4 regions of the Desulfitobacterium chlororespirans DSM 11544 genome follow, and region 1 is predicted to be linked to each of the others. Evidence: riboswitches for the same ligand, from Rfam matches in the RefSeq annotation. Region 1 holds a riboswitch; each other region holds the start of a gene.
What was found. A riboswitch is a leader RNA that binds a small molecule or an ion and turns the genes downstream of it on or off. The one in region 1 is predicted to bind cobalamin.

Region 2: it holds a riboswitch for cobalamin, as region 1 does, so the genes downstream of both, cbiQ (cobalt ECF transporter T component CbiQ) here and BUA14_RS25860 (double-CXXCG motif protein) in region 1, are expected to answer to the same signal.
Region 3: it holds a riboswitch for cobalamin, as region 1 does, so the genes downstream of both, BUA14_RS11980 (AIR synthase related protein) here and BUA14_RS25860 (double-CXXCG motif protein) in region 1, are expected to answer to the same signal.
Region 4: it holds a riboswitch for cobalamin, as region 1 does, so the genes downstream of both, cobT (nicotinate-nucleotide--dimethylbenzimidazole phosphoribosyltransferase) here and BUA14_RS25860 (double-CXXCG motif protein) in region 1, are expected to answer to the same signal.

Annotation. Positions count from the first base shown of each region.
Region 1 is NZ_FRDN01000023.1:1,081-8,752, forward strand. Features, by position in the region: gene BUA14_RS25845 (sensor histidine kinase) at 138-1,253, shown strand; gene BUA14_RS25850 (response regulator transcription factor) at 1,319-2,005, shown strand; gene BUA14_RS25855 (4Fe-4S dicluster domain-containing protein) at 2,030-2,272, shown strand; cobalamin riboswitch at 2,489-2,667, shown strand; gene BUA14_RS25860 (double-CXXCG motif protein) at 2,824-3,480, shown strand; molybdenum cofactor riboswitch at 3,628-3,760, shown strand; gene BUA14_RS25865 (molybdopterin molybdotransferase MoeA) at 3,866-5,176, shown strand; gene BUA14_RS25870 (nucleotide-binding protein) at 5,191-5,949, shown strand; gene BUA14_RS25875 (nitrogenase component 1) at 5,942-7,183, shown strand; gene BUA14_RS25880 (nitrogenase component 1) at 7,189-7,672, shown strand, end outside.
Region 2 is NZ_FRDN01000021.1:75,998-81,390, forward strand. Features, by position in the region: tRNA gene BUA14_RS25385 (tRNA-Gly) at 221-295, opposite strand; gene BUA14_RS25390 (energy-coupling factor ABC transporter substrate-binding protein) at 457-777, opposite strand; gene BUA14_RS25395 (energy-coupling factor ABC transporter permease) at 767-1,528, opposite strand; gene BUA14_RS25400 (energy-coupling factor ABC transporter ATP-binding protein) at 1,553-2,407, opposite strand; gene cbiQ (cobalt ECF transporter T component CbiQ) at 2,421-3,275, opposite strand; cobalamin riboswitch at 3,466-3,681, opposite strand; gene BUA14_RS25410 (CoA-binding protein) at 3,877-4,269, shown strand; tRNA gene BUA14_RS25415 (tRNA-Gly) at 4,334-4,407, opposite strand; tRNA gene BUA14_RS25420 (tRNA-Ile) at 4,413-4,489, opposite strand; tRNA gene BUA14_RS25425 (tRNA-Asn) at 4,491-4,565, opposite strand; tRNA gene BUA14_RS25430 (tRNA-Ser) at 4,580-4,670, opposite strand; tRNA gene BUA14_RS25435 (tRNA-Leu) at 4,685-4,769, opposite strand; tRNA gene BUA14_RS25440 (tRNA-Thr) at 4,779-4,854, opposite strand; tRNA gene BUA14_RS25445 (tRNA-Arg) at 4,879-4,955, opposite strand; tRNA gene BUA14_RS25450 (tRNA-Gly) at 4,962-5,036, opposite strand; tRNA gene BUA14_RS25455 (tRNA-Lys) at 5,063-5,138, opposite strand; tRNA gene BUA14_RS25460 (tRNA-Gln) at 5,144-5,218, opposite strand; tRNA gene BUA14_RS25465 (tRNA-Met) at 5,258-5,332, opposite strand; tRNA gene BUA14_RS25470 (tRNA-Tyr) at 5,341-5,393, opposite strand, start outside.
Region 3 is NZ_FRDN01000007.1:243,005-250,676, forward strand. Features, by position in the region: gene BUA14_RS11960 (cobalamin B12-binding domain-containing protein) at 1-490, opposite strand, end outside; gene BUA14_RS11965 (energy-coupling factor transporter transmembrane component T family protein) at 720-1,532, opposite strand; gene BUA14_RS11970 (ABC transporter ATP-binding protein) at 1,523-3,331, opposite strand; gene BUA14_RS11975 (ECF transporter S component) at 3,505-4,017, opposite strand; gene BUA14_RS11980 (AIR synthase related protein) at 4,092-4,865, opposite strand; cobalamin riboswitch at 4,973-5,154, opposite strand; gene metK (methionine adenosyltransferase) at 5,320-6,510, opposite strand; gene coaBC (bifunctional phosphopantothenoylcysteine decarboxylase/phosphopantothenate--cysteine ligase CoaBC) at 6,516-7,672, opposite strand, start outside.
Region 4 is NZ_FRDN01000015.1:42,966-50,637, reverse strand. Features, by position in the region: gene BUA14_RS21610 (spore germination protein) at 1-1,366, opposite strand, end outside; gene BUA14_RS21605 (GerAB/ArcD/ProY family transporter) at 1,356-2,462, opposite strand; gene BUA14_RS21600 (ATP-binding protein) at 2,678-4,057, opposite strand; cobalamin riboswitch at 4,171-4,346, shown strand; gene cobT (nicotinate-nucleotide--dimethylbenzimidazole phosphoribosyltransferase) at 4,446-5,585, shown strand; gene cobU (bifunctional adenosylcobinamide kinase/adenosylcobinamide-phosphate guanylyltransferase) at 5,605-6,219, shown strand; gene cobS (adenosylcobinamide-GDP ribazoletransferase) at 6,212-6,976, shown strand; gene BUA14_RS28105 (hypothetical protein) at 6,947-7,099, opposite strand; gene BUA14_RS21580 (aminotransferase-like domain-containing protein) at 7,122-7,672, opposite strand, start outside.

The sequences.
Region 1 (7,672 bases):
ACAAAAAATAAAATTCCTCTTGATTTTTATAAAGTTTTTATAATTGGTTTATAAGATATTTAAAATAATGAAGTAAAATTAAAACAAGTAAATTGGTGGATTGATGTTAAGGGTTATTTTAGGTAGAGGGTGATGGATTGAGACCAGATAAAAAGTTTCATAAATTGTATCATGAGGAGTTTCATAAAGGCAGGCAGCACGGGGAATCTCAGAAATTGCGCAGGTCCATAAAGTTTCTGCGCCCGGTCGGCGTCGTTTTGAATTTGCTTCTTTTATACCTGCTCTTTCAATGGATCGGGCTCAAAGCCATTGCTGTATTTTTTGCCTTGATCCTCATTACCCGAGAAATACTCCAGCTCGGTTTTTTCCGGCGCCTGGAGAAGCGGGTCTTTAAACCGATGGAACAATTAAAGCAGGGTTTTGACGAAATCGCCAAAGGAAATTATCAAGTGTCAATTGAGCCGGAAGTCGAAAATGAATTCACGCAGCTGATTTACGCCTTTAATGAAATGGCTTCCAAACTGCAGGCAAGCGAAAGAAGCAATCAGGAGTATGAGAAAAACCGAAAGACTCTGGTGGCCAACATCTCCCATGATCTAAAAACGCCGATTACCTCGATCCAGGGCTATCTGGAAGTAATTCTTGAGGGGTGCGTCAGCGAACCGGAGAAAATAAAGCGTTACCTGGAGACGATTTACAGCAATACTGCGTATATGAATAAGCTGATTGATGATCTGTTTTTGTTTTCCAAGCTGGATATGGACAAAGTGGAGATGAATTATGAAGTCCTGAGTATAGGCGCCTACCTGGACGATTTAGCTACCGAGTTAAAGTTTGAGTTTGAAGAAAGACAATTCAAATTTTCCTATCAGAAAAGAACGGATCGGGATTATACGGTCAATATTGATGGGAAGCGGGTGTATCAAGGGATCCGCAATATCATCGATAATGCCATGAAATATGGGCCGGAGCAGGATTTAAAGGTGACAATGGAGTTATATGCTCAGAAAGATGATATCTGTATCGACATTGCCGACAATGGTCCGGGGATTTCGGAAGAGCAGCTGCCCCATATTTTTAACCGCTTTTACCGGATTGACACGGAGCGCTCCAAAGATTTCGTAAGTACAGGGCTGGGTTTGGCCATAGCTAAGGAGCTGATTGAAGCTCAGAGGGGCACAATCTCAGTTGCCAGTACAGGTGAGGCCGGCTCCTGCTTTACCATAAAGCTGCCTATTATTAAATCATCTTAATACACATCGTTCTGCTCGAAATAATATAGCTCAATCGTAACAATAGGATGGGAGGGCCTATGGTAATGAAAAATATTCTGATCATTGAAGATGATGTCAATATTGCCGAACTGGAACGAGATTATCTGCAGCTTAACGGCTATAAAGTGGATATCGTCTTGGATGGAGCAACAGGGCTGAAGAAAGCTGTCTCCGGGACTTATGATATTCTGATCGTCGATTTAATGCTGCCCCAGTTGGATGGTTTTGAGATCATTAAAGAAGTCCGCAAGAAGTTGGAGATTCCCATTATAGTCCTGTCGGCCCGCAGTGAAGATATTGATAAAATCAGGGGACTGGATTACGGTGCCGACGATTATTTGACGAAACCTTTCAGCCCCGCGGAACTGATGGCCCGCATCAGATCCCATTTGAAACGATACGAACGTCTGACAGGTAAACACCAAAGCTCAGAAGTGATCAATCACCGTGGACTGGAAATCAATACCGCTTCCCATAAAGTCTATGTCAATGGCAAAGAAGTTCAATTCACCGCCAAGGAATATGAACTCCTGCTCTTCTTTGCTTCCAACCCGAATATACTTTTCAGCAAGGAGCGCATCTTTGATCTGCTTTGGGGCGCGGAGTCCTACGGGGATCTGGCAACCGTCCCGGTTCATATTCAAAAGATCAGGAAGAAAATCGAAAGAGACCCGGCTAACCCGGAATATATAGAGACCATCTGGGGAACCGGTTACCGGTTTAATCCATAAAATTTAATTTAGGAGTGTTGATTTATGAGTGTAAACATCAATCTGAATCGGTGTGATGGCTGCGGATTATGTGTCAGTAAATGTCCGGCTAAAGTATTGGAATTACAAGAAGTTAAGCAGGCAGATTATAATCAGCTTAATATGATTGGAAAATTAAAGATCAAAGTCAAGGGTAATTCGAGAGCCTATGTCAGCAATGAATCCGCCTGTATAGCTTGTAAAATGTGTCAAAATAACTGCCATGAGAGGGCGATTAAAGTCGGTTGATGGGTTAATGACATTCGAAATTCCCAAACGTTTGGGAATTTCAGATGAAAGGTTATAGTGGAATGGGGGGCTAAAATAGGATATGAATCCGATTTTGCAACTGCATTAGATAGCCTCAAGGGCATTGCTCATTTTGAGTGATGCTCTTTGTTGTAGGCAAAATATTCTGTTGACTTACAGTGGTACTTGATATAATGTTGATTATAAGGAAAAACTGAATATCAGGCGGAATAGGGTTGCTTAAATGCATTAATAGGGAACTCCGGTGCGAAGCCGGGACAGCCCCGCTACTGTAAGAAGGACGAGCCCCTTAGAGGATCCACTGGTGAAAACCGGGAAGGTAAGGGATGAGGATGAGTTCAAGTCAGGATACCTGCCCCATTCCAGAAACACAAGTTTTCGGGGGAGAATAAGTGTGGTGAATTTAAGGGTAGGATGATCGCTCATCTTTACCTTATTACATGATGTCTGCCAGAGCCGAATACACCGGCTCTTTTTTTTATTATCGGAGTATATGTTGGAAAGTAGAGTATATATTGGAAGGTGATGGGATGCGCTATTATTGTTTGGAAATTGATGAAGGAGAAAAAGAGCCCTACGCCTATGGGGTAAGTGTAACCGAATGGCCAAGAAAAGAAATCCATTGTCCCCTATGCCAAAGAGAATGGAAAAAAAGCACAATGCATGATTTGGGAACCGATACACCTATTGCTTTATCTAACGATAATTATCCTGATTTTCTCTGGTTTTATATCAATCATATCTCCGGGAAGGCCAAGGACGTCCTGGAAAGAGAAAAGATTACGGGGTACAGCTTAGAGAAAGCCCATGTACTATCCATCCGTGATTTATCGGATCTGCAGCTAACGGAGCTCAGGCGCCAGGGCATCAGAGTCCATAAGATATCCAAAGAGCCGCCGGCCTATTACAAGCTTCATGTCGCTGTCAGCGCCGAATTTTATAAAAAATCAAATGTTATTCTGCTCAATCGTTGTCCGGAATGCGGCTATGAAACCTATAGTGCCGAGAGCAAGGAGCGGATTGAAGCGCGGGATTACCTTTATTTAAGAGAAGAATCCCTCAAGGGAGTGGATCTGTTCAGGGCCAAGGGCTACGGAGTTACTGTGTATTGCTCTGAACGATTTGTTGAAGTCTATAAAAGACACGAGCTGACAGGGCTGACCTTTACCGAGATGGAAGTGCTTTGAGATCAGGCACTTCTTTTTTTGTGTGAAAACATAACTCCATATAACCTAATTTCATAACTGGATATAACCTAATTTAATGTAAAATAAAATCAGGATATTTATTTTTGTGTTGATTTATGTTATGTTATGTTCATGAACAAACAATGAAATTGAATAGTTTTCCGAGCTCCTTTGTCTAAAAGACTATCTCATGACGGAGGAGCCTGAGCAAACCGCTCACGGGGTCAGTCAGGAAACCAGCTGGCCTTCACTGATGAAAAGGAAGCAGAAAATACAGGATTGACAGATCGGGTGCTGGCTTTTGCTGTTTTCATCATCGGGCGGTTTTGCTTTGGAAAGGCAGGCCGCTTTTTCTGTTGGTATTGTTTTTATAAGGAGAAACACCATGGCAAACAATCAGCATGATCACATCAGCTGCCCCTCCTCATCCTGTATCGGTTGTGCCACACGCTGTCATCGGCAGCAGAATGATCCGTTCTCCCGGGATGAGGCCTTGGCGATCCTTTTCGACCAGGCCAAATTTGAACTGGCCAAGGAATTCGTACCACTGAATGAAGCCTTGGGCCGGGTGACTTCGGAACCGACCTATGCAGCCTTTTCGGTGCCTTCGGCAGATACCGCTCAGCATGACGGAATTATGGTGAACTGGGAACAGGCTAAAAAGCTGCTTGAGAGCGGCAGCCGGGTGCTGGCTGAACATGAATTTTGTCTCCGGGCGATGGGTGCGGTGATCGAACCGCCTTTTGATACAGTGATCCCTTTGGAACAGGTAAAGCATTGGACAGATGGAAGAGTGGAAATCAAGGCGTTGCCCGCACCGGGGCAGGGAATCAAGCGGGCAGGCAGTAGCATCCGGGAGGGTGAGCGGCTTGTTCCGGCCAATTACCGCCTGAACCCGGCGAATCTCTCGATCCTGCGTTTTGCCGGAGTGGAAACGGTAACCGTATGGAAAAAGCCCAAAGCCGCCATCATTCCGGTGGGGGACGACCTGGTGGCACCCGGCCGCCGGCCCGGCCCCGGACAGGTGGTGGAGTCGGACAGCATTCTCTTGGCAGGGATCCTTCGGGAATGCGGCGGGGAGGCCTGGACAGAACCGGTGGCAGGGGATGGGGAAGATCTGATCTGCCAGGCTATTCTGCAGGTTATCTCCCGTTGTGATGTGCTGATCCTGATCGGGGGCTTGGGCCGCAGCGGAGCCCGGTATGGAGATTATACTGTCCAGGCTGTTGAAAAGCTGGGCAGAGTGCTGGTCCAGGGCATGGGATTCAACCCTGGTGGGAAAGCCATGCTGCTGGGAGAAATTCAGGGAAAATGTGTCGTGGGAATTCCCGCGCCTCCTCATGCGGCTCTGACTCAGGCTGAGCAGTACCTGCCCGCGATTATGGAACGCTTTCTGGGTTGTCCGTGTTATGAGCGGCCGGAGATCAAAGCCCGGCTGTATGAGGATTACCAAAGTGGAATCCGCTCCGGCCGTCATGCTCATGTAGGTCTCAGTTGGACCGGAGAGGAGTATGAGATTGTTCCTATCCGGATGGGAGACACAGTGGACTGTTTTGTCAATGCCACGGGGATTTTGATGGAGGAAGCTGAGGACCGTTTGCTAAAAAAGGGGGAACCAGCTACAGTACGGCTGCTTTGCGGCGAAAAGACGCTCAGGCAGCGCAGTCAAACTGGGCAGGACAATCCCACCGGGTAAGGAGTGCATAAACCATGATTAGAGCAGCTATTTACGGTAAGGGAGGGATTGGCAAATCCACCACCACCTCCAATTTGGCGGTGGCCTTGAGCGAGATGGGCTATAAAGTGATGCAGATCGGCTGCGATCCCAAGGCGGATTCCACGCGGATGCTGACCGGGGGCCGGGCCATTCCCACCGTATTGGAGCTGGTGCGCAGCAGACGGGATGACCTGCAGGTGAGCGACTTTGTACAGGAGGGCTATAACGGGGTACTTTGTGTGGAAGCAGGCGGTCCCATGCCCGGCATCGGCTGTGCGGGACGGGGAATTATCACCGCTTTTGATACCTTGGCGGAAATGAAAGCTTATGAAGTCTACCAGCCGGATATCGTGCTTTACGATGTGTTGGGGGATGTGGTCTGCGGCGGCTTCGCCATGCCTCTGCGGGGCGAATATACGGATGTGGTCTTTATCGTTACCTCGGGAGAGATGATGTCTATGTATGCAGCTTCCAATATCGCCGCAGCTTTGGCCAATTTCCGCAGCCGGGACTATGCCCGTTACGGAGGGCTGATCCTGAACCGGCGCAATGTGGACAAGGAGCTGGAGTTGGTGCAGCAGCTGGCGGCGGAAACCCAGGGCGAGCTTATTGCCGTTATTCCCCGGGCGGCCGAGATCCAGAAGGGGGAAGAGCAGGGCAAGACGGTTATGGAGATTTTTCCGGAAACGGAGATTGCCCAAGGCTACCGCACTCTGGCCCGGCGCTTCCTTGAGGTGTGCGGACATGAGTAAAAGGGTTCAAAATAATCTTCTTTATTATATTCCCAACCGGAGCAGGTCAAAAACGATTCTGCGCATCCCGGAAAGCCACAGTCTCCATATCTGCCCCACGGCCTGCGGCCGCCGCAACGCTATCCGCGCTTTGCAAAACGGGGAAAAGGAGTTTCTCTCCTTTCTATATATTGGGGAAGAGGATGCGGTTTCCGGACAATATGTGGAGAATATCGGCGATGCGGTGGAGGAGCTCCTGGAAGTGCTGGAGCCGGTGCCCAAGGCCTTTGTGCTGTACTTCAACTGTATCGACGATTTTCTGGGTACTGATGAAAAAGCTCTTTTGCGGGAGCTGAAAAGCCGTTTTCCCGGGCTTTATTTCACAGTTTGCCATATCAATCCCGTGGTGGCTGATGAAAAAATATCCCAGGGCATGCGCAAGCATAACCAGATGTATGGGCTGCTGGAGTATACGGAGCAAAAGGAAAATAGCCTCAATTTCATCGGCAATTATGTTTCCCTCGACCCGGAGAGCGAGTTGTTTACTGTCCTGAAGGAGTGGGGGATTGACACGATACGGGAGCTTTTCACCTGTGAGACCTTTGCGGACTATCAGAAGATGGCCTCCAGCCGGTTAAACCTGGTCCTGATGCCGATGGGTCAGGTTGCCGCTCAGAACATGGCGGCAAAGCTGGGCATTCCTTATTATGACAACCCGGTTTCCTATGATATAAAGGAAGTTTTGCAGCATTATCAAGATCTCGCCGACCTGTTGGGCAAGCCCTGCCCGGATTTTGGCGGGGAGATCCGGCAGACCCTGCTGGACATCATAGTCGCCAGAGAAATGGTGGGGGATATTCCGATTGTTGTGGATTCTTCCGCCTCTATGCGGCCCTTTGCCTTGGCCAAGGCTCTTCTGGGCTACGGCTTTCAAGTGAAGGCGGTCTTTGCCCCCCATTCTCCCCGGGAGGATGCTGAGGAGCGGCAATGGCTGGCCGATCATCACCCTCAGGTCAACGTTATCAACCGGGAGGGTGTCAAAGCCGTTGCCGGTTATGGCCTGGACAAGGAATGCATGGCAATTGGCTATGACTGCGCTTTTTTGCTGAAGGCCAGGTATTTTGTGAATATGTTCAATGACGAATCCCATTATGGGTTCCACGGTATTCGCAAGCTGATGGGGCTGATGGGCAAAGCTGCCGCCAGGTCAGCGGACTGGGAACACCTGAATGAGAAAAAGGATGAGGGGAAGTGAGCATCATGGAACGGCTAGCTGTCTATCTCCCGCCTTTTGCCAGCGATTACTCCGGAGTCTGCTCTGCGCTGTATGAATTGAACTGTCTGATCATTATCGATGATGCCTCATGCTGTACCCGCAATTATGTCACCTATGACGAACCCCGCTGGACGGAAAGCACGCGCAGCACCTTTGGTTCCAATCTAAGAACCATTGAAGCAGTGCTGGGGGATGAAGAACGGCTGATCAGCCAAACGATTGAAGCGGCAGAGAAGCTCAAGCCGGAATTCATTGCTCTTCTGGGCAGCCCTGTGCCGGCGATCATCGGCAGGGATATGAAGGGTATCGCCCGGGAGATTGAGGCGCGCAGCGGTTTTGCGGCCTTAGGATTTGATACGACTGGATTTTCTTATTACAACAAAGGAATTTCGGCCGCCCACCTGCGGCTGCTCCAGCGATTCGCTGTCCCCGGAATCCCAACGGCTGCCGGACAGGTGAATATTTTAG
Region 2 (5,393 bases), on a different contig from region 1:
TATGTGCTTAACTATCTGATAGCTTTTGCCATCTGATACATGATGCGGTCATAGCAGTTAGGGTACAAATTGTACCCTAATTTGAATTTAGCTTCTTATCGTGTGAGTGCATTTTTTCCTTTTAAAATTAAAATGTCGTCAGAATGTCGTCAAGGCAATTTTGGGCATAAGAAAACAAAAAGAAAAAACGCTGCAAACCTTTGCAGCGTCTTACTTTCATTGGAGCGGAAGACGGGATTCGAACCCGCGGCCCTCGGCTTGGGAAGCCAATGCTCTACCACTGAGCCACTTCCGCTTAGAACAGTATTAATTATAGCAAAAAATATTAAACCGTCAAGTTTTTTTATACAGCACTTTAACATATCGCCAATTCTTGAATGTCGCTCAGGCTCCTGAGATGGTCATGGGAATCTCGACCATGGCAAACCCGTCTTTGAACTATTTCCGACACATACTTTATTGAGCTGTATGATTTTGTTCGTACTTTTTCCTTTCGACAAATCTACCCATTATGAAAGTGATTATGCCGACACCGATCCCCGTCTGAACACAGAATAACAAACTTTCGATTTCGCCTGGCAGCTCTCCGCCAATCCAGCTTTCCATCGGAGGTGTAAACCAGGGTTCATATTCGCCGCCTGTAATCTCGTCGACCATCTCGCTGCCCGCAGTGTCAGATCCTCCAAACTCTGCGCCCTGAAGGACAAATAGCGGCACAATGGCAATTAAAAAAACAATCAGCAATAAAATGATAACTGTAGGTTTTTTACTTTTCATATTTTAAGCCTCCTTTTAAAAAGCCAAGGGCAGTCAATTCAGATTTTGCGTATGTTTCAAGACCCATAATGATCAGAACGGTTAAAATGCCTTCAACAATAGCCAGGGGTACCTGGGTGGGGGCAAAAACGGTTAGGAATTTAATGGCGGAGGCTGCAACACCGCCCTGTGCGGATGGAAATGCCAAGGCCAACTGAATGCTTGTGACGCAGTAAGTGAATAAGTCGCCGATAGACGCCGCGAGAAAAATTCCCACGTATTTATTGATCTTCAGCGCCTGACACAGTTTGTAGATACCGAAGGCGACGAATGGACCGGCGATACCCATGGAAAACGTGTTGGCACCAAGTGTTGTAAGGCCGCCATGAGCGAGTAGAATAGCCTGGAAAATCAGCACGATGATGCCCAAGATGGCGACAGCGCTTGGCCCGAATAAAATCGCGCCCAGCCCTGTTCCAGTCATATGTGAACAGCTACCGGTGACCGAGGGAATTTTTAAAGATGAAATTACAAAAATGAATGCCCCTGCTATGGCAAGGATGGTGATCGATCTACGGTTCTCTTTTAATGTTTTCCTAATGGAAAACCAACCCGCCACTAAGAACGGTAGGGCTATAACGCCCCAAAGAATAGCGTATGTTGGCGGTAAATAGCCCTCCATAATGTGCATCGCCTGGGCTGACGGCGTGATCCCAAATAAGAGGGAAACGAGAATAGAGAGACTGAGAATAAATTTTTGGTTTCTTTTCATATTCTTTCCTCCTTGTATGTATTTTTAAGCTAAATTGCTTAAAACCATATCATGGTTCTCCAAGATTGCTTTTAGTTCCTGGGCGTTTTTCGGATAAGCCTGCGTGTCCGGCAGAATCTTTTTATCGACAAGCAGTTTATAGACCTCCAGCATGGCTGGCTGTTTCAAATTTGCCTGTTTTAAAATCTCCAAATTACAGAATATTTCCAGGGGCGTCCCATCAGCAATGATTTTCCCACCGCAGAAGACAAGAACACGTTCAGCCCATCTGTAAGTAAAATCCACGTCATGGGTGGAAATCAACATAGTCTTACCTTCAGCGCTCAGCTTTAACAGCACTTCTTCCAGCATCATGGCGTTCAAAGGGTCCAGTGATGCGGTCGGTTCGTCGAAAATCATTACCTCTGATTTCATCGCCACAATATCGGCAATGCTTACGCGCTTCTTTTCACCACCGCTCAAATAGTGGGGCGGTCGATCCTCGAAGCCCGAGAGGTTCATATAGGCCAGAGCCTCTTGCACACGTTCAATGACCTCTTCTTTCGGAAGCCTTAAATTCATCGGGCCGAAGCCAACCTCCGCCCGGACTGTGGAGGCGATGATCTGATTGTCTGCGTCTTGAAAGACGATGCCGATGTTTTTACGCAGCTCGTTCAGAGTTTTTTTATTGACGGGCAGTTCCCGATAGATAATTTCTCCAAGAGCAGGGGTGTAAACACCGTTTAAGTTGAGAAAGAATGTTGATTTTCCCGACCCGTTGGCACCCAGTACAGCAATTTTTTCTCCTGCAAAGATTTCCACGTTGACACCGTCCAACGCGGGCTTTCCGTTTCCATAGACATAGTGGAGATTCTCCACCTTCAGAATTCTGTTCTTCATAAAACGCCTCCGCTTATCTTGTCAGGTACCAGAGCAGCAATAAACACAGGATGTAAATCGCCCCCGAAACGATCAACCTGATTTCGATTTTCTTATCTTCCTCCAGAAACATCAATTCCCCGTCGTAGCATCTGGCCTCCATCGCATCATAATAAGCGTTCGCTTTTTTCAGTGACAGGACGAACATGTTGCTGGCGACGCTGCTGAACGTAAAATAGGATGTCTTTAAATCGCGATAGCCCAGTCGTGATTCTGCGGCGTTTTTCATCTTTGCGAACACCTCCAGTAAAATGAAGATGTACCGGTAAATCATATTCATCAGAGCGATAAAGTCCTTAGGCAAATGGGTCTTTTTCATCACAGCTATAATTTCGGAAGAGGGAGTCGTCAAGATCATCAGTTGGAGTCCGCTAATTGATGCGATAATCTTCAGCATCAGGAAGACGCCGTTTTTAAGCATATCCGTCGTGGTATAGAGATAAGTGAAGCCAAGATACAAGTTATATTCGCCCGATGGTTGGCCTGAAAAATCAACCACAACGGCAAGGATGCTGATTAGAATAAACGTCAAGGGAATGGTCAGTACCGACAGATAATCATGGAAGGCAAGTCCTCCGACCTCAATGACCAAATAAGCCATTGAGAGAATTACAACGACAGAAACATACACATTGTTAAGTGCAATGCACAGAAGGATCGTCAATAAAGCAAGAATGACCTTGAAAGTGGGATTCCAGTGCCTGATCTTAGAGGAATAAGCCAAATAATCGATAGAAAGCCACCCGCCATGCTCATGCCGGAAGCCACGGTGGTGTTCGTGTGCTTCTTCTTCGCCCTGCCGGTGGATATCCCGGTGCTTCTGTTTCACTCTTCCATCCCCTATCATTTTATTGCGCTCACCAATTTATCCTTATGAAATCGCGCTTGATTCATCTGGAAAACTCCCTCCGACACCCAAAAGTTACTTTAAAAAATATAAAAACGGTTACTGCAACTTTTGTTGTAGCAACCGTTTTTCTACAGAATAGGAAATAAGAGCTCTGACATCCACCAATCGATAAACAGAGCAATTCCAAGCAGGTCTTCTGACTTACGCTTATGGAGTTTCCTCCTGCGGCTTCGCTCAGCCTTCCCAGTTTCCCAGTGACCGATTTTCATCGACGAGCGCAGCCTCAACGCATACAGCGGCGGTTCCGTTCGGGACTCTCACCCGATTCCCTATCCTTCCTCTAAGACTGTACATCTTAGAAGACACTTGAGACATTATTTGATTTTTCTTACTATAGTCGACGATATCATAACCTTATTTTAAGGTCAATAGTTTTTTGGGCTTTTATCATATTTTCTATTAATTACTTGTGAGTCAGCTTTAACTAACTTCCCCTTCTGGCTTTCCTAAAAAAATTTGATATAATTTGTTTACTTGCAAGTAATATAGGATATAGAAATTAATCCAAGGAGGAAAAAATATGCAAAACGATATTCAAGAATTCTTAGAGCAGGAGATCTGGGCAGTAGTCGGGGTCTCTAAAGATCCGACCAAATTTGGCACAAAGGTCTACCATAAACTCAAACAATGCGGCTATACGGTGTATCCCATTAATCCTAAGCTCTCTGAGCTGGAAGGAGAGCCTTGTTTCCCCTCTTTAAGCGCCTTGCCTGTTCGCCCCGACGTGGTCAGCCTCATCGTCCCTCCTCAGATATCGGAACAAATTATTGACCAATGTGCCCAATTAGGTATCAAAAGAGTCTGGATGCAGCCTGGCGCCGAAAGCAATGAAGCCTTGCTGAAGGGGCGCGCAAACCAAATGCAGCTGATTGCTCATGAATGCGTACTGGTTGAAGCCCGGTCCCGGCGCTAAACATGAAAATAAGCAAATAAGCAGCAAAAAACCGTACTGAGATCAGTACGGTTTAACCTGTCTATGGAGCGGGTGATGGGAATCGAACCCACGTAGCTAGCTTGGAAGGCTAGTGCTCTACCATTGAGCTACACCCGCAGGTGTGGTAGCAGGGGAGAGATTTGAACTCTCGAATGAGCGGGTATGAACCACTTGCCTTAGACCACTTGGCTACCCTGCCATGGCTCCCCGAGCAGGACTCGAACCTGCAACCTACCGGTTAACAGCCGGTTGCTCCACCATTGAGCTATCGAGGAATATTGATTTATACTGGCGGAGAAGGAGGGATTCGAACCCTCGCAGCAGTTACCCACTCTAACGGTTTAGCAAACCGTCCTCTTCAGCCACTTGAGTACTTCTCCGTAATCCTACTTTTTGGTGCGGAAGATGGGACTTGAACCCATACGGTGTTACCCACACGCCCCTCAAACGTGCGCGTCTGCCAGTTCCGCCACTCCCGCATTGTTTTATGGAGCCGTTAACCGGATTTGAACCGGTGACCTCATCCTTACCAAGGATGCGCTCTACCAACTGAGCTATAACGGCATCGAGGATTTCTTCTGATTTAAATGGTGCGCTCGAAGGGATTCGAACCCCTGGCCTTCTGATTCGTAGTCAGACGCTCTATCCAGCTGAGCTACGAGCGCATTACTTGGAGCGGGTGACGAGATTCGAACTCGCGACTTTCACCTTGGCAAGGTGACACTCTACCACTGAGTTACACCCGCATGTCCCTGACATGCTCTAAAGAAAATGGTGAGCCATCCGCGACTCGAACGCGGGACACCCTGATTAAAAGTCAGGTGCTCTACCGACTGAGCTAATGGCTCATAAATGGCAGGGATGGCAGGATTCGAACCTACGAATGCCAGAGTCAAAGTCTGGTGCCTTACCGCTTGGCGACATCCCTATGCTTTCTATTTAAATCAACTGCTGCTGATTTAAAGCTTGGTTGCGGAGGCCGGATTTGAACCGACGACCTTCGGGTTATGAGCCCGACGAGCTACCGCTGCTCCACTCCGCGATGTTTAGTGGTGGGTAGAGATGGATTCGAACCACCGTACCTTTCGGAACAGATTTACAGT
Region 3 (7,672 bases), on a different contig from region 1:
CGTCAACCGTTGCTTTCATGGAATCAATGGCCAGGGTAAGAACTCCGCTCATCCCCAATATTTCTGCTTTCACCTCTTTTACCTTGTCCACAAAAACCCCAGGCTCCACATCGATGCCCAGATCATGGACGACAAAACCTGCCGCCTCCACCATACTGGCAAAGATGTTTTTGCCAATATCGTGCATATCCCCCTGGACCGTGCCCACAACGATGCTGCCCGCCTTGCTGTTGCTGTCTCCGCCAATCACGGGTTTCAAAAGATCAAATGCCTGGCTTAAAAGTTCACCGGCGAAAATAAGGTCACCAACATAGTACTCCTTTTTTTCATAAAAGTCTCCGACGATGCTCATCCCTTTTTGACAAGCCGCAACCACTTGGTTGGCCTCCGCCATACTGGGCTTGGAGGCAACAAATTCCTCCAATAAGCTTACTACTTGTCCTTCGTCCAGATCCCCAATGGCCTGTGTCAATGCATTTAAATCCAGCATCCTTTTCACTCCCTTAATGTTTTTAATAACCGGAAAGCTACATATACCTGTATATACAGCTTGGGGTAAAATAAAAGATGTTCTATGTTTTTATATTAACACGCCAGAACTATTTGTCAATATCAAATATTCAATCAATTTCTACTATTTTTGCGCTTATTTTTACTTAGGGCTTGCGGCTTACCCTGGCACTCACTATCCTTAGCAAGCTGTCTATACTCATGAGGATTCATAACACCCCTAAGTTTAACCCGACCCGCAAATACAACCCGCTGCCTAAGCATAGCAAAAGAGCCCCTAGAATCCAGTAATCCATTGCCGTCGAAGGGTGTTCATGGCTTGGGGTTATCAAGGAGCTATATCCGTAACCGCGGTTCAGCATACCTTTTGCTAAGTCCTCGGCAATCAAAATAGCATTTACAAATAAGGGGACCATAATCGCAAGATAGGTTTTGAGCCGCCCTATACTGCTTTGCTCATTGATCCTGACACCCCGGGCCCTTTGCGCTTCGATAATAAGCAATCTTTTTTTATCCAGTGTGGGGATAAAGCGCAAGGCTGTCGTGATCATAAAGGTTATTTCCGCCGGCACCCTAAGCCGATTCAAAAACAGCATGAACTCATCCAGGGGGGTCGTTAAGGTTAGCAGGGAGGACCCCCATACCATAATAAGCAGGCGGCAGATGTAATTAATCCCCGTTAAAAAGCCTCCCACGGACAAGGCAAGCCGCCCCTCATTGGCTGCGGAGAAAAGAATGACCTGACTTATTTCGCTCTGAAATCTTTCCTGAGGGTAAGTTATGCCGGTAAAAAGAAGCAGAAAGAGACAGATGGGCATTAAAGGCCGGATCATCTGCCAGACTTTCTGCACAGGGATTTTGCTTTGCAGTGCTAATATTAGGATGCCGAGTAAACAACTTAAATTGTAGAGAGGATTTTGAAACAAAAAACACCAGATAACAGCCACTAGAAAACCACATATTTTGGTACGGATATGGAGACGGTGCAGCAGAGAGTCCCCTGGCAAGTAGTCTATAAACAAGGTTTCCTTTCCCCCTCCTCAATGATCTGAAACAATGCCTGCCTGAATTCCTCAGCCGATTGGGCCGAATAGCCCAAATCCTGCAGTCTTTGATTTAAAACGCATAATTGGGGAGGAAGGACTGCCGCCTGCCGGAGCATGGACTCATCAGCAAAAGCCTCCCAGGGAGGGGCATCGATCATCACCTGACCCTCCCGCAAAATGATCACCCGTTCGGCATAGTCGGCAACACTGTCCATATCATGACTGATCATCAGAATGGTGGTCCCCTCTCTATGGAGCTGCTGAAGCAGCTTCATAATTTTCTCCACCCCCACCCAATCGAGACCTGTCGTCGGTTCATCAATGACGAGAATTTCCGGGGTAAGGGCTAAAACGGAAGCCACGGCGATGAACTGCCGTTCCCCTTTGCTTAGAGTGTAGGGATGAACCTGACGATAGTTTTCCAGCCCGGTTAAGGCCAAGGCCTGGGTGATCCTCTCTGCAATCTCCGTCCTGGTAAAGCCGGCGTTCTTCAGGCCAAACTCCAACTCCTTCTCTACTGAGACGGAAAAGATCTGGTGATCAGGGTTCTGGAACACATAGCCGACAGTTTTGGCCAACTGGGCCGTGTCAACATCTTTAATATTCAGGCCCTTGACGATAACTTCCCCCTCGGTGGGCCTAAGCAAGCCATTGATGTGTTTGGCTAAAGTGGTTTTTCCGGCTCCGTTGGCGCCTGCCAAAGCCACAAATTCTCCCTTTTCAATGTTCAGATCAATTCCCTGTACGCCTGTTTGTCCCGATTCAAATCGGTGCACAAGCTGCTTAATTTGGATCAACGCTGAATTCAGCGGGCTTTTCCCTGCTTCCATATTCAGTGGGCTCTTCTCTGTTTCCTTTTCTTGATGGACTTTGCCTCTTGCCGGCGGTTCAATCAGCGGGACCACTCTGTTTTGTAGGCTGGACCGCCCTATCAAATTGCGGATCAGGGATTCGGCCTCGGCAACATCTAAAGGAATGTCCTGGCCTTCAATCCATCCTCTTTGCCAAAAACTCCAGCCTAATAAGCTGACTGGCAAAGGCTTGATCCCGAATTCCTGCAATAGAGGGATATTGCGAAAAAGCTTTTCCGGTGCCCCTTGCCAGGCAATTTTCCCGTGCTTAAGGACGATAACTTCGTGGGCTCTATGCAGGATTTCTTCACTGGAATGTTCAACGACCAGAATCGTCCGCTCTCTTTCACAACAGAGATCATCCAAGGTGCGATAGACCTGGAACCGTCCTTCCGGATCCAGTTCAGAAGCCGGTTCATCCATGACCAATAGTTCCGGTTCCAGGGCCAGCACCCCGGCGATCACCAGCCGTTGTTTTTCCCCGCCGGACAGCTCTGCTGTAGAGCGCTGATCATAGCCATTCAACCGAACCTTGGCCAAGGCCTGGGCAACTCTTTGCTGAATTTCCTGCAGGGGTACACCGAAATTACGAGGGCCAAAAGCCACATCCTCCCCCACGGTTCGCCCGATGATCTGACTTTCTGCATCCTGAAGTACAAGTCCTACTTGCTTAGCCAGGTCCTGCACCCGGACCTCACGTGTGTCTTTCCCCCCAATCCTGACCTCTCCCTGCAGCTCTCCTTGCAGAAACTGGGGAATCAAACCATTCAGACACAAACTTAAGGTTGTTTTACCTGCTCCCGTGGGACCCATCAAAGCAATGAATTTTCCTTTGGCCACTGCCAGGCTGACTTGTTTTAAACTCTCCTCTTCAGCTCTTGGATAACGATAAGAAACATTTCTTAATTCAATCACTGTCTCCACCCTAACACCCCTCTAGTACTCTGTGACATTTAAAACTTGCCTTGCCCGGCGAGGAAAATTTTCGTAGGACAAGGCGGAGGAATGAGCAATACCGGTCGTATGGCGATTGACGACAACGCAGTCCTACGGAAATTTAACCGCCGGAAAGGTAAGGATTTAGGTGTCACAGAGTACTAAATCAACCGGCTTCCTTTAAGCGCTTTATAGGCTAAGGCCGATACGGCAACATTTAAGACCGACCCTAATAACAAAAAGGGCATTAACCCTAAGACTGCACCCATACCACCGATGGGGAATACGGAAAAGGCCGCTACCACACCATTGAGGAGGGAGGTAATAATCACGGCAGGAATCAAACCGATTTTCTTATTGACCAGGCGATAAATCAAGGCAAAGACAGCCATTTCGATGGCGATGACCAAATGCATAGGAATTCCCAGGGGAAAACCGACCACTGCCGAGGTAAGCAGATGACCTATGGCAATAACAATACAGCCTTCTATGCTGCCAAAAGCCAAAGCGCTGAAAAAACCCGGAGCAGAATCCAGGGCCACGGTCCCCAGCGGGCTGGGAATTTTAATCAAGGCACCTACCGCACTCAAGGCAAGAAAGACCGCCATGATGGCAATCCGTCGGATATTCTGAGCTGATTTGGGAATCGTTGTTTTCTTTGCAGGTTCAATCATTGTTATTCTCTCCTTCATTTCATTTTTTTCTTTTCATTTAACTTGAATCTTGCCGCTAACCTTCCTCTTGGATTTTAATCTTCATTTTCTGTTGGGAGGCCTCCACCTCCATCCTCCTCCAGCCTGCCGATTTTATGGATGGGTAGCTTGCCGAAATCCCCTAATTCAATATCCTCAGCGGCCGTAAAAATGAGACAAGTTGAAGGTCCTGCCGATTTATTGATATAAAGTTCACATTGGGTATCTTCTCTAAATCGAGCACCGACAGCTTGGGCAAGGGCTTCGGCTTCACCCCTTATCCCTTGGGAGCCTACCGGAATAATGTCATACACTCCAGGGATACTAAGCAATTGAACAAGATGTATCCCTTGCAGAATGTCCGGATCTTCCGGGTCAGCCGCCTCAGTTCCCACTTTGGGGAGCCCCAGGCAAAACAGGCTGTGGCCCGGCTTGGCTCTGCCAACGCGAAGTTTATCCTGATCGCAAAGCCCTATGACCGTGATGCCTAAGCCGGTTTGCTTGGTGGGCATATTCTTTTCCGTGCTGACGGCCGTAGGCAGGGAGAGCAGATTCATAGCCTTCAGCTCTTCTCTCACCCCCTTCATTATTTCTTCGCCTGCGGGCAGGGGCTCATTGGCAATGGCAATGCTGATCATCTGGGGAACCGCTCCCACCGCCAGCACTTCCAATAAAGCTACCCGGGCCGTCATCCTGCCGGTTACCCACCAGGGAACTTTGACTGCATCCAGCTCTTTCTCACCAATAGCACCGCAGGAATCGCAAGCTGCGACAAGATATTGAGCATCATTCAGGGCAACCACCTCAACATCTCTTCCCTGATATCCCAAGGCCTTCAACTCTCCTCTCTAATAATTTTCTGTAAAATAAAAAGTCCATAGCCACCTCGCTTCTCCTTTCAGACAAAGCAAAATGACCATGAACTTTACCAAACTTCATGTGTCCCCGGATCCAGGCAGGTCTCCTGACTTCGAGTCATTGTCTCCTTGCTGCCTTCCCAGTTACCCAGTGGCATTCAGCGCTGAGACTCCTCTTTACAGTGGCGGGTCCGTCCGGGAATTGCACCCGGTTCCCTATTCTCCCTTCTTGGCGAAGGGCACCTGAAATCCTTAAATTGTTAAAACCTACTAAATTCAGTTTAGCCAAAACTAAGATAATGTCAAGTCAAAATTCGTCCCTATGGCAAAAGTAAGGCGTTTGTTTTATTCTCTAAACTAATCAAGGCCGGAGGATTGTTTCAATAGGAACAATCCTCCGGCCTTATCTGCTTCTGAAATTTATAATTTATAGGCCTGCCTGCTCCCGCAGGGCAGCCGCTTTATCGGTCTTTTCCCAAGGCAGATCCAGATCAGTGCGGCCAAAGTGCCCATAAGCAGCCGTTTGGCGGTAGATGGGGCGGCGCAGATTCAGAGTCTTAATGATCCCTGCCGGACGGAGGTCAAAATTAGTTTTGACCAGTTCTCCGATTTTTTCCTCGTCAATTTTGGCGGTTCCGAAGGTCTCCACCAGGACGGATACAGGCTGGGCTACCCCGATGGCATAAGCCAACTGAATTTCGCAGCGCTCGGCTAAGCCGGCGGCCACCACGTTTTTGGCTACATAACGGGCGGCATAAGCGGCAGAACGGTCGACCTTTGTGGGGTCTTTGCCGGAGAAGGCTCCGCCGCCATGGCGGGCCATCCCGCCATAAGTATCGACAATAATCTTGCGGCCGGTTAAACCGGCATCCCCTTGGGGACCGCCGATGACAAAACGGCCTGTGGGGTTAATAAAATAACGGGTGCTCTCATCCAGCAATTCCGATGGGACCACGGGAAATACCACATGTTCCAGGAGATCCCGGCGAATCCGCTCCTGGGTTGCTTCCGGATGGTGCTGGGTGGAGATCACGATGGTATCGATACGGACAGGGCGATTATCCTCATACTCTACCGTCACCTGAGTCTTGCCGTCCGGGCGGAGGTAATCCAGGATATCCGACTTGCGGACTTCACTGAGGCGGCGGGCCAGGCGATGGGCCAGATCAATGGCAAGAGGCATATAGCTTTCTGTTTCGTTGGTGGCGTAACCAAACATCATCCCTTGGTCGCCGGCGCCAATGGCTTCGATTTCTTCCTCACTCATCTCGCCATTTTTAGCTTCCAGAGCTCTATCCACTCCCAAAGCAATGTCGGCAGACTGCTCTCCAATGGAGGTGAGAACGGCACAGGTATCGGCATCGAAGCCATATTTGGCCCGGGTATAGCCGATTTCACGGATGGTTTGTCTTACTGTGCTGGGAATATCCACATAACAATTAGTCGTAATTTCACCGCTGACTAACACCAGGCCGGTGGTCACCGAGGTCTCACAAGCGACCCGGGCATTGGGGTCTTTAGCGAAGATAGCATCTAAGATGGCATCGGAAATCTGGTCGCAGATTTTATCGGGATGTCCTTCCGTGACCGATTCGGAGGTAAACAGTTTTTTTGCCAATGAAGTCACTCCTTTTCACTAAGGCGCTCAGCAATCTCCTGAACCAGCCGCCGAGCTACGTCTAATTTGTTCATTTGGGGCAGATCGATTTTTTTCCCATCCGGGAAAAGCAGGCTCACGATATTCGTAGGGCTGCCAAATCCCGCTCCGGGTTGGGTTACGTCATTTGCTACCAGCATATCGACATTTTTGCGCTGCATCTTGGCTTGAGCGTACTCATAAAGCTTTTCCGTCTCAGCGGCAAACCCGACCAGGAACTGGTTTTCTTTCTTCTTGCCGCATTCTGCCAGGATATCGGGGTTGGGTACAAGTTCCAGAGTAAGATTTGTCCCATCTTTTTTGATTTTCTGCTCAGCACTGACCGCAGGCCGATAATCGGCAACTGCTGCGGCTTTGACCACAATATCCATCTGGGTAAATTCGTCCATGACCGCAGCATGCATTTCCTGAGCTGTCATAATGTTGATTCGCCTTACTCCCGGCGGGGTGGGCAGTTCATTGGGCGCAGAGACAAGGGTTGTTTCCGCACCGGCCTCACTCAAAGCTTCAGCCACGGCAAACCCCATCCTGCCTGAAGAACGATTGCTGAGATAACGGACCGGGTCAAGGGGTTCCTGGGTCCCCCCGGCAGTGACCAAGGCTTTCTTACCCGTCAACAATCCTGAAGCAGCGAAAAAACTCTGCAAAGCTTCCACAAGGTCCTGGGGCTCACTCATACGGCCATCTCCATCAGTGCCGCAGGCCTGAAAGCCTGTAGCCGGTCCCAGAATGCGTACGGAACGTTCCTGAAGCCGCTTCAGGTTCTCCTGGGTGGTGAGATGATGATACATATGATGATTCATGGCCGGAGCCACAAAGATAGGGGCCTTCGTGGCCAGCAGAACGGTGGACAGAAAATCGTCGGCGATACCCACGGTCATTTTGGCTAATAGATTAGCCGTAGCCGGGGCAACCAATACCGCATCGACGGCTTCCGCCAAGGCGATATGCTCAACATTCCACACCTTAGGCTCTTCGAACATGTCCACATAGACCGGGTTGGCGGAAAGGGTCCTCAGGGTTAAGGGGGCAATAAATTCAGTCGCCCCCTTAGTCATCGCTACATACACAATTACGCCCTGCTTGCGGAGGCGGCTCACCACATCCGCTGCTTTATAAGCCG
Region 4 (7,672 bases), on a different contig from region 1:
TATTCGTCGGGACAATGGGGGAAAGATAGGGAATGCCAAAGGAACGCAGGGACAGTAATTGAATGACAAGGGCTAACAGGGCCATCAACCAGCCGAACATGCCCAGAAAAGAGGTGGCCACCAGAAAATATAAACGCAGCAAGGACACCGGTCCAGTCAAAGGCGGAACCAGAAAGCCCGAAATAGCTGTGAGGGCAACCACAATCACCATAACCTGGCTGATTAAACCGGCCTGGACCGCCGCCTCGCCGACAACTAAAGCTCCTACGATGCTTACAGCCTGACCCACCGTATGGGGCATGCGTATACCTGCTTCCCGAAGAATCTCATAGACCACCCCCATCCCCAAAGCTTCGACGATCACCGGAAAGGGTATTCCTTCGCGGCCCGCACTCATACTCATTAAGAGGCTGGTGGGAACCATCTCCTGATGAAAGGACTGGATAGCCACATAAAAAGCCGGCAGTGTGGTGGAGAGGTAAAAGGCCAGGTAGCGAATGAGCCGGACCAGGGAAGCATAATAAGGCCGGGAATAGTAATCTTCAGGATTCTGAAAGGCTTCCACAAACAGGCAGGGCACCGTGATCACGAAAGGGGTCCCATCCACCAAAATTCCTACCCTGCCTTCCAGCAGCTTTGCCGCCAATTTATCGGGTTTTTCAGTCGTTCCCACTGTAGGGAAAATGGATTGGGGGGCATCCTCAATCAGTTGTTCGATATAACCGCTCTCCAGGATCCCGTCAATATCAATGGATTGAAGGCGCCTTTTTACTTCACTTACAATCTTCGGGTTGGCTATTCCTTCGATGTAAGTCACATAGACCGTGGTATGGGTTCTTTGCCCCAGGCTCATGGGTTCCAGGCGTAAGTTCTGGTCCTTGATTTTACGCCGGAGCAAAGAGGCATTCACCTCAATTCTTTCGACAAAGCCTTCCCGGGGGCCCCGGACGGTGGCCTCGGTTTCCGATTGTTGGACATTGCGGGTCTCGGCACCAAAGGTCCCCAGCAGCAGGGCCTCCTCTATTTCCTCCAAAAAAAGAGCCGTCCGGCCGGATAGTATCCCCTGCACCACTTCAGCAAAGTTCTGCACACTATCGATTGCGCTATTGTATAAGACATCTCTGCGTAAGATCTCCAGTGACAGAATTGGCTCAGAGCCTTGAAATTCCATGAGGGGTCTAATGATCGACGCACTTATGTATTGCCGATCCACCAAACCATCAAGATAGACCAAAAAACCTTTGTTCGTCTTCCCAAATCGTAGTTCACGGAACAAAAGATCCACAGAGTTTTTGAAGCTATTAGCTAAACGCCTTCGATTCTCTTCAAGATTGGGGGATATGTTGGATTCGTTCTTATTGCTCATTTGAAGACCTCTTCTTTACAACCTTGAATTTTTGTTTTAAGACGTAAACGATAAAAAGGAGAAAGACTCCACATATTTCGACAATTAGGCCATAGACTCCCAGGATGTTTTTCAGAAATACAGCTTTATCAATGGTGGTAGGATTAATAAAGACAGCAAAAACAAATACAATCACGGCAATGCTGATCCCTAAAAACAGACGGGATTTTTTGGAAAAAATATGTTTTAAGCCTTCCACACCGGCATAGTGAAACAAAGCCAAAATCAAAAAAGATCCCGCCGTCCAGGAGACAATTTGAAACGCTTCCATTCTTTGAATAAAATTTCCTACATCAACAAAGCGGGCAAGAATATAGACGGAATACAATTGCCTGGACCCCACTTCTACACTCAGAACCATAATGGCAAAGAACATGGAGATGGTGATGGTCAGGATACCCAGGCCAACTCCCATGAGTTTTATCTTGTACATGTCTTTAGGATTATTATGGTATGCCATTAAAACGCCCATAATAATGCAGATCCCGAACCAAGCCGAAGGAAGCATGGCCCCCCTTAGAACCTCCTCTAGGCTGTGCTGGAACATGGGCCTCAAATTATCAAACTCCATATTCCCAATATTAAACAGCATGATAAAGAGAAAGGAGCCAAGAACAAACGGAGCGATAATCTCAGAAAGCCTCATAATCACTTCCAGCCCGGCACTGCAGGCGTAGGTACTCACCAATAAAAGCACGATGGCAAAGACATAGCGCGGAGTTTCCGGCATCACCATCGAGGCAAAGAATTCGATAAGAATTTGCGTAAGGGTGATGGCTACACTAATACAATAAAGGCTGAAAATTCCAATCATTACCTTACCTAATGTTCTGCCGAGGATTTTCTTACTGTATTGAAAAATTGTCTGATTGGTATAAGCCCTGCCCATTTTATATAAGAAAAAGCCCAGCATTGTTTCTATAACCATAGCCACCAGAATAGCCAGCCAAAAATCCTGCCCCAAATCTCTTATGATTAGATTGGGCATGCCTAAAGACAGCGAAACAATCACGAAATAAGTACAAAAGGATTGACGGCTTGAGATTTTTACATTCATGGATTTCACACTTTCATCATTACGGATAAGTTAGTATTAGGATGAACGCTCAGCCTTATACATTTTCCGAGGAGATGGGGGCTTGGGTCGTGTAGCTTTATCCCACATCCGCGCAGCTTATGGAGCGACCGGTGTAAAACAAAATCCTGGAGACTCCACCTTCGGATCTTTTCAGAAAACAAAAAAAGCCGGCCCCATAAGCCGGCTATCCAAAACTATGACTGAGCGGCCAACCCTTCCCTGGCCACCAAAAAATCCACAAACTGACGGGCCGTTCTCCCCGAACGGGCATTATGATTCATCACCCAGCGCAGAGCCTGCTGTCTTAAATCCTCTTTGGGAATTGCCAGCCCATCCTGAGCCGCTAACTCCTCGACAATCTTCAGATATCCTTCCTGATCCGGTGTAGGGAAGGTGACCGTAATGCCGAAACGGTCGGATAAGGACAATTTTTCCTCCATATTATCCCGCCGGTGGACTTCCTCAACCTGACGTTCGCCGAAGGTTTCTCTGACCAGATGGCGCCGGTTGGAGGTGGCATAGATCAGTACATTTTGGGGCTTCCCTTCCAGCCCTCCCTCCAGCAGGGTCTTCAGATTCTTATAATCACTTTCCGTGTCTTCAAAAGAAAGGTCGTCAATAAACAGGATGAACTTCAAAGGCTGCCTGGCCAGGAGCCGAATAATCTTCGGGTAGTCATGCAAGTCTGTTTTCGATAATTCGACCAGGCGCAGTCCTTGCTCACCATATTCCTGCACTAAAGCTTTCACCAAGGAAGATTTCCCGGTCCCACGATTGCCATAGAGAATCACATTATTGGCCGGAAGGCCTTTCAGAAAAAATTCAGTATTCTGGAGGATGATTCCCTGTTCCCGTTCCTGATTAATCAACTTGCTTATGCGCATCGGCTCAGGGTGTACCCCTTCAAGCCTTTCCATACGGCTCCGCCATTTGAGAGCCATGCACCGGCCAAACAATCCGGTACCCATGGTTTGATAATAAGCAAGCAGCGCCTCCACCATTTCCTCTTCTGTTCCCTGAAGCAGACTCTGCTTCAACCTTTTCTGAGCGGTGAGGAGATACAGCTCAGCCTGATTTCCTTCTTTTGCATAAGTTTCTTTTTCCCTATCCATATCCGGAAGACTTAGCCAGCCAGGCCAGCTTTCCGGGCGCAATGGCTCCTCCAGCCAGAGGCCCGGCTCTTCCGTCTCCTGCTCTGCACACCGTGCCTTAACAGCATCCTTAATATCTTCCGCCTTCAGCTCGGCAAGCTCCCGCAAATACAGCAGTTCCCGACCAGCCAGCCGGCAAAGCCCGGCCGGGACCCGGTCCTTTCCCTGTTGAGCTGTTTGCCTGGCCAGCTCATTGTCGTCTTGAAGCATACGCTCCCAAAGATAATCAGGCCAATGAACCTGGGTCGCTAAAGAACAGAAATAATGATAGTCTTTATAAATTGCCATCAGATCAAATTCCTTGCTCCCTATCCTCTGGAACAGGTTTTGGAAAGAAGCCGTCACCGGGTCCCCTATGATGCCGCGAAAAACAACCATTCCGTCCAAAAGAAGGGCTAACCGGGTAATTTTCGTCCTATTCACATCATGCACATCCTTATTTTCTTCTCGTGTCCTAGTACAACCCCTATCTTAAATCCTTTAATTCCTTAAGTAAAGGGTTGACAAAATCTTCTTCTTTGCTATTCTATAATTAATTAAAAAAATCCATTCTTTGGTGCCCCTCAAGGGGAGAATAGGGAAACCGGTGCGATTCCGGTGCGGACCCACCACTGTGTAGGATGAGCCTAAACCATAACCACCGGCCAGACCGGGAAGGGGTAAAAAGCGTTTGAATCCAAGCCAGGAGACCTGCCAGGAATGAAGAAAGCCTTTCCATGGGTGCTATGGAAAGCAGCGGCGACGAAGGCAAAGTCCCGACCACTTATGAAGTGGCGGGACTTTATTTTTTTATCAAAGGAGAGGAATACAGATGAGTAAAACCGAATTAGAACAGGACAAGCTAGTGGATGACTTCTTGAGACAGGAAAATTTAAGTGACGCTTCCCTGGAGGAATGTGAAACCGCCTTAAACCATCTTATCCAGGGAATACACGGCCTTGACGAACAGGTCATGTCCGCTGTGCAAACCCGTTTAGATTCCTTAACCAAACCCCAAGGCAGTTTAGGAGTCTTGGAAGCCCTCGCCAAACAACTGGGCGGGATTCAAGGTCAGCCTTGGCCGGAAGTACAAAAGAAAGCCATTCTGGTCATGGCAGGAGATCATGGCGTGGTGGCGGAAGGTGTCAGTGCCTTCCCCCAGGAAGTAACCCCGCAGATGTTCTATAATTTCCTGGGCGGCGGGGCGGGGATCAATGTCCTGGCCCGTCATGCCGGCGCCGAGGTGATCTGCACCGATGTGGGCATGGCTTTCCCCCTGGATCCGCCGGAGCTTATGGCTCACCGCATCATGAACGGAACCCATAACATGGCCCAGGGGCCGGCCATGAGCCGTAAAGAAGCTCTGCTTTCCCTGCTGACCGGCGCTAAAATCGCCCGCCAGGCTATTGATTCCGGAGTGAATGTTCTGGCCACGGGGGAAGTGGGAATTGGCAATACCACCCCCAGTACAGCCATTATTTCTCTCTTGACAGGCTTGCCGCCTCAGGAAGTTACCGGACGGGGCACCGGTCTGGATGATGCGGGACTCATCCGCAAGCAGGACGTCATCGCCCGCTCTATCGCCATCAATCAGCCCGACCCCAAGGATGGAGTAGATATCCTCAGCAAAATAGGGGGCCTGGAGATCGGTGCCCTGGCCGGGGCAATTCTTGCCGCAGCCTACTCCCGCGTACCCATCCTTTTAGACGGAGTCATCTCCACTGCCGCCGCTCTCATTGCTGTCCGTATCTGCCCCACGGCCCGCTTCTTCCTGATTCCCTCTCATTCTTCTGTGGAGATCGGCCACAGAGCCGCCCTGGAACAACTGGATCTCAAACCCATCATGCACCTGGATTTCCGGTTAGGAGAGGGAACAGGAGCCGCTATCGCTTTCCATCTTCTGGACGCCTCCATCCGCATTCTCAACGAGATGGCTACTTTTGAATCCGCAGGAGTCAGCGGCAAAAATTAAGCAATCACCGGAGGTAATTATGTCAGATTTTGTGCTCATAACCGGCGGAGCCCGCAGTGGCAAGAGCCGCTTTGCCGAGCTTCTGGCCGCTCATCCCGGCCTGCCTGTTACCTACATCGCCACAGCCCAGGTCTATGATGAAGAAATGGCTTTGCGTGTCAGAAAACATCAGGACCAGCGCCCCGCCCACTGGGGCTTGGTGGAAGAACCCCTTGCCCTCCCCGACCTGTTGGAAGGCCATGCTCAGGATAAAGGGGTCCTTTTAGTGGATTGTGTAACCCTGTGGCTGACCAATCTTCTCCTTGCCCGCTATCCGGCAGAAGATAATCTGACTGAGCAGGAGTATACCCAGGCCCTCCATAGGTTAGAGCAGGAGATTCTCGAACAGGTCCGCATTGTCGCCCGTATAGCCCAGGATATCGGCCCTCAGGTGATTATGGTCACCAATGAGGTGGGAGACGGTATCGTCCCGGATAATCCCCTTTCCAGGTTCTATCGGGATCTGGCCGGCAGGGCCAACCAGATCCTGGGGCAGAGCGCCCGCCATGTCTATTCCGTGGTCGCCGGCTATCCGACGGAGATCAAAGCTGCCGGTCAGGCCTTGCTGGATTCCTTGCGGCGAGAGGATGCCTAGCATGCGCAAATTATGGATCGCCCTGACCTTTCTGACCCGAATACCACTCCCTCAGCCGGAGCAGGTGACCTCGGAAGAGTTCACCCAAAGTCAGCATTATTATCCTTTAGTGGGCTTAATTCTGGGAGGAGCCTTATGGCTGGCCTTAACCCTGCTCCTTCCTCACTACCCGCCCCTGGTTACGGCTGCCTTGCTGCTCACCCTGGAACTTATTCTCACCGGGGGAATTCACCTTGATGGCTTGATGGATAGTATGGATGGATTGCTTTCAGCGCGGACACCTGAACGCATGCTGGAGATTATGAAAGACAGCCATGTGGGAGCTTTCGGTGCCGTGAGTGCCATGGTTTACCTGCTGCTCAAATTCAGTCTTTTGGCCGGGCTCCTTACCCTCTCTTCCCCTTTGGTTCCTTACCTGGTTCTCTTCATGCCCATCCTGTCCCGCTGGATTTTTCTGATTGGGGTCCATTATTTCCCCTATGCCCGGGCCCAGGGCTTTGGCCAGGGATTTCATGAAACCTCCCGCCAAACCCGGTGGCTATTCCTGGGGGAGGGACTGCTGCTCCTTTTCCTCACCTATTGGGTGTTGCACTGGCCGGGGATGACCGGCTTTATTCTGGCCATCCTCTTCATCCTCTTGTTCACCCGCAAAGTCTCCCGCCTCCTCGGAGGGTTAACCGGGGATCTCTATGGTGCCAGCATTGAACTCTCCGAACTGCTCTTTCTTTTAGGGGCCTTCCCATTGCTTTACCCCTGAAATTCGGAATCGCTTACGAATTTCAGCAATGCCGCCCAGGGAGCCAAGGAACCGGGCAGCCGGACAGCAGACAACCTGAGCTGCCGACAAAGAGGCCGTTGCAGAAGGAACTGTAAAGTTCATCGTGCAACGGCCTCTTGCAGCCCTATTGATTCAGCCCCCGGGCTAAGCGCATCATTCCTTCTTCGATAATCTCCGGTGTGGAACAGGAATAGTTAAGACGCATTTCATTGGACACCCGGCCATCGGCGTAGAAAACTGCCCCGGGAACATAAAGAACATTTTGACGAATCATATCCTGCACATAGTCAAAGCTGTTGTTCACGCCCATAAGTTTGGCCCAGAGGAACAGACCCCCCGCCGGTACCTTCATCTCCACCCTATCGCCCAGATAGGTCTGGAGGGACTCCACCATGGCCTTACGGCGAACATTGTAGACTTCCCGCAGCTTCAGGATATGATCCGGCAAAAGATCCTTTTGCAAATATTCATAGATGGCTCTCTGAGTCAGGTTATTGCTATGAAGATCCACACCTTCCTTGGTCTGCTCCAGATGCCTAATAATATCTTCATCGGCAAGCACATAGCCGATTCGCAACCCCGGCGCCAAAACCTTGGAAAAGGTCCCCAGATAAATGACATTTTCCCCCAACTCCGCCAGATGAGGGATGGGCTCTCCTTCGTAACGCAATTCTC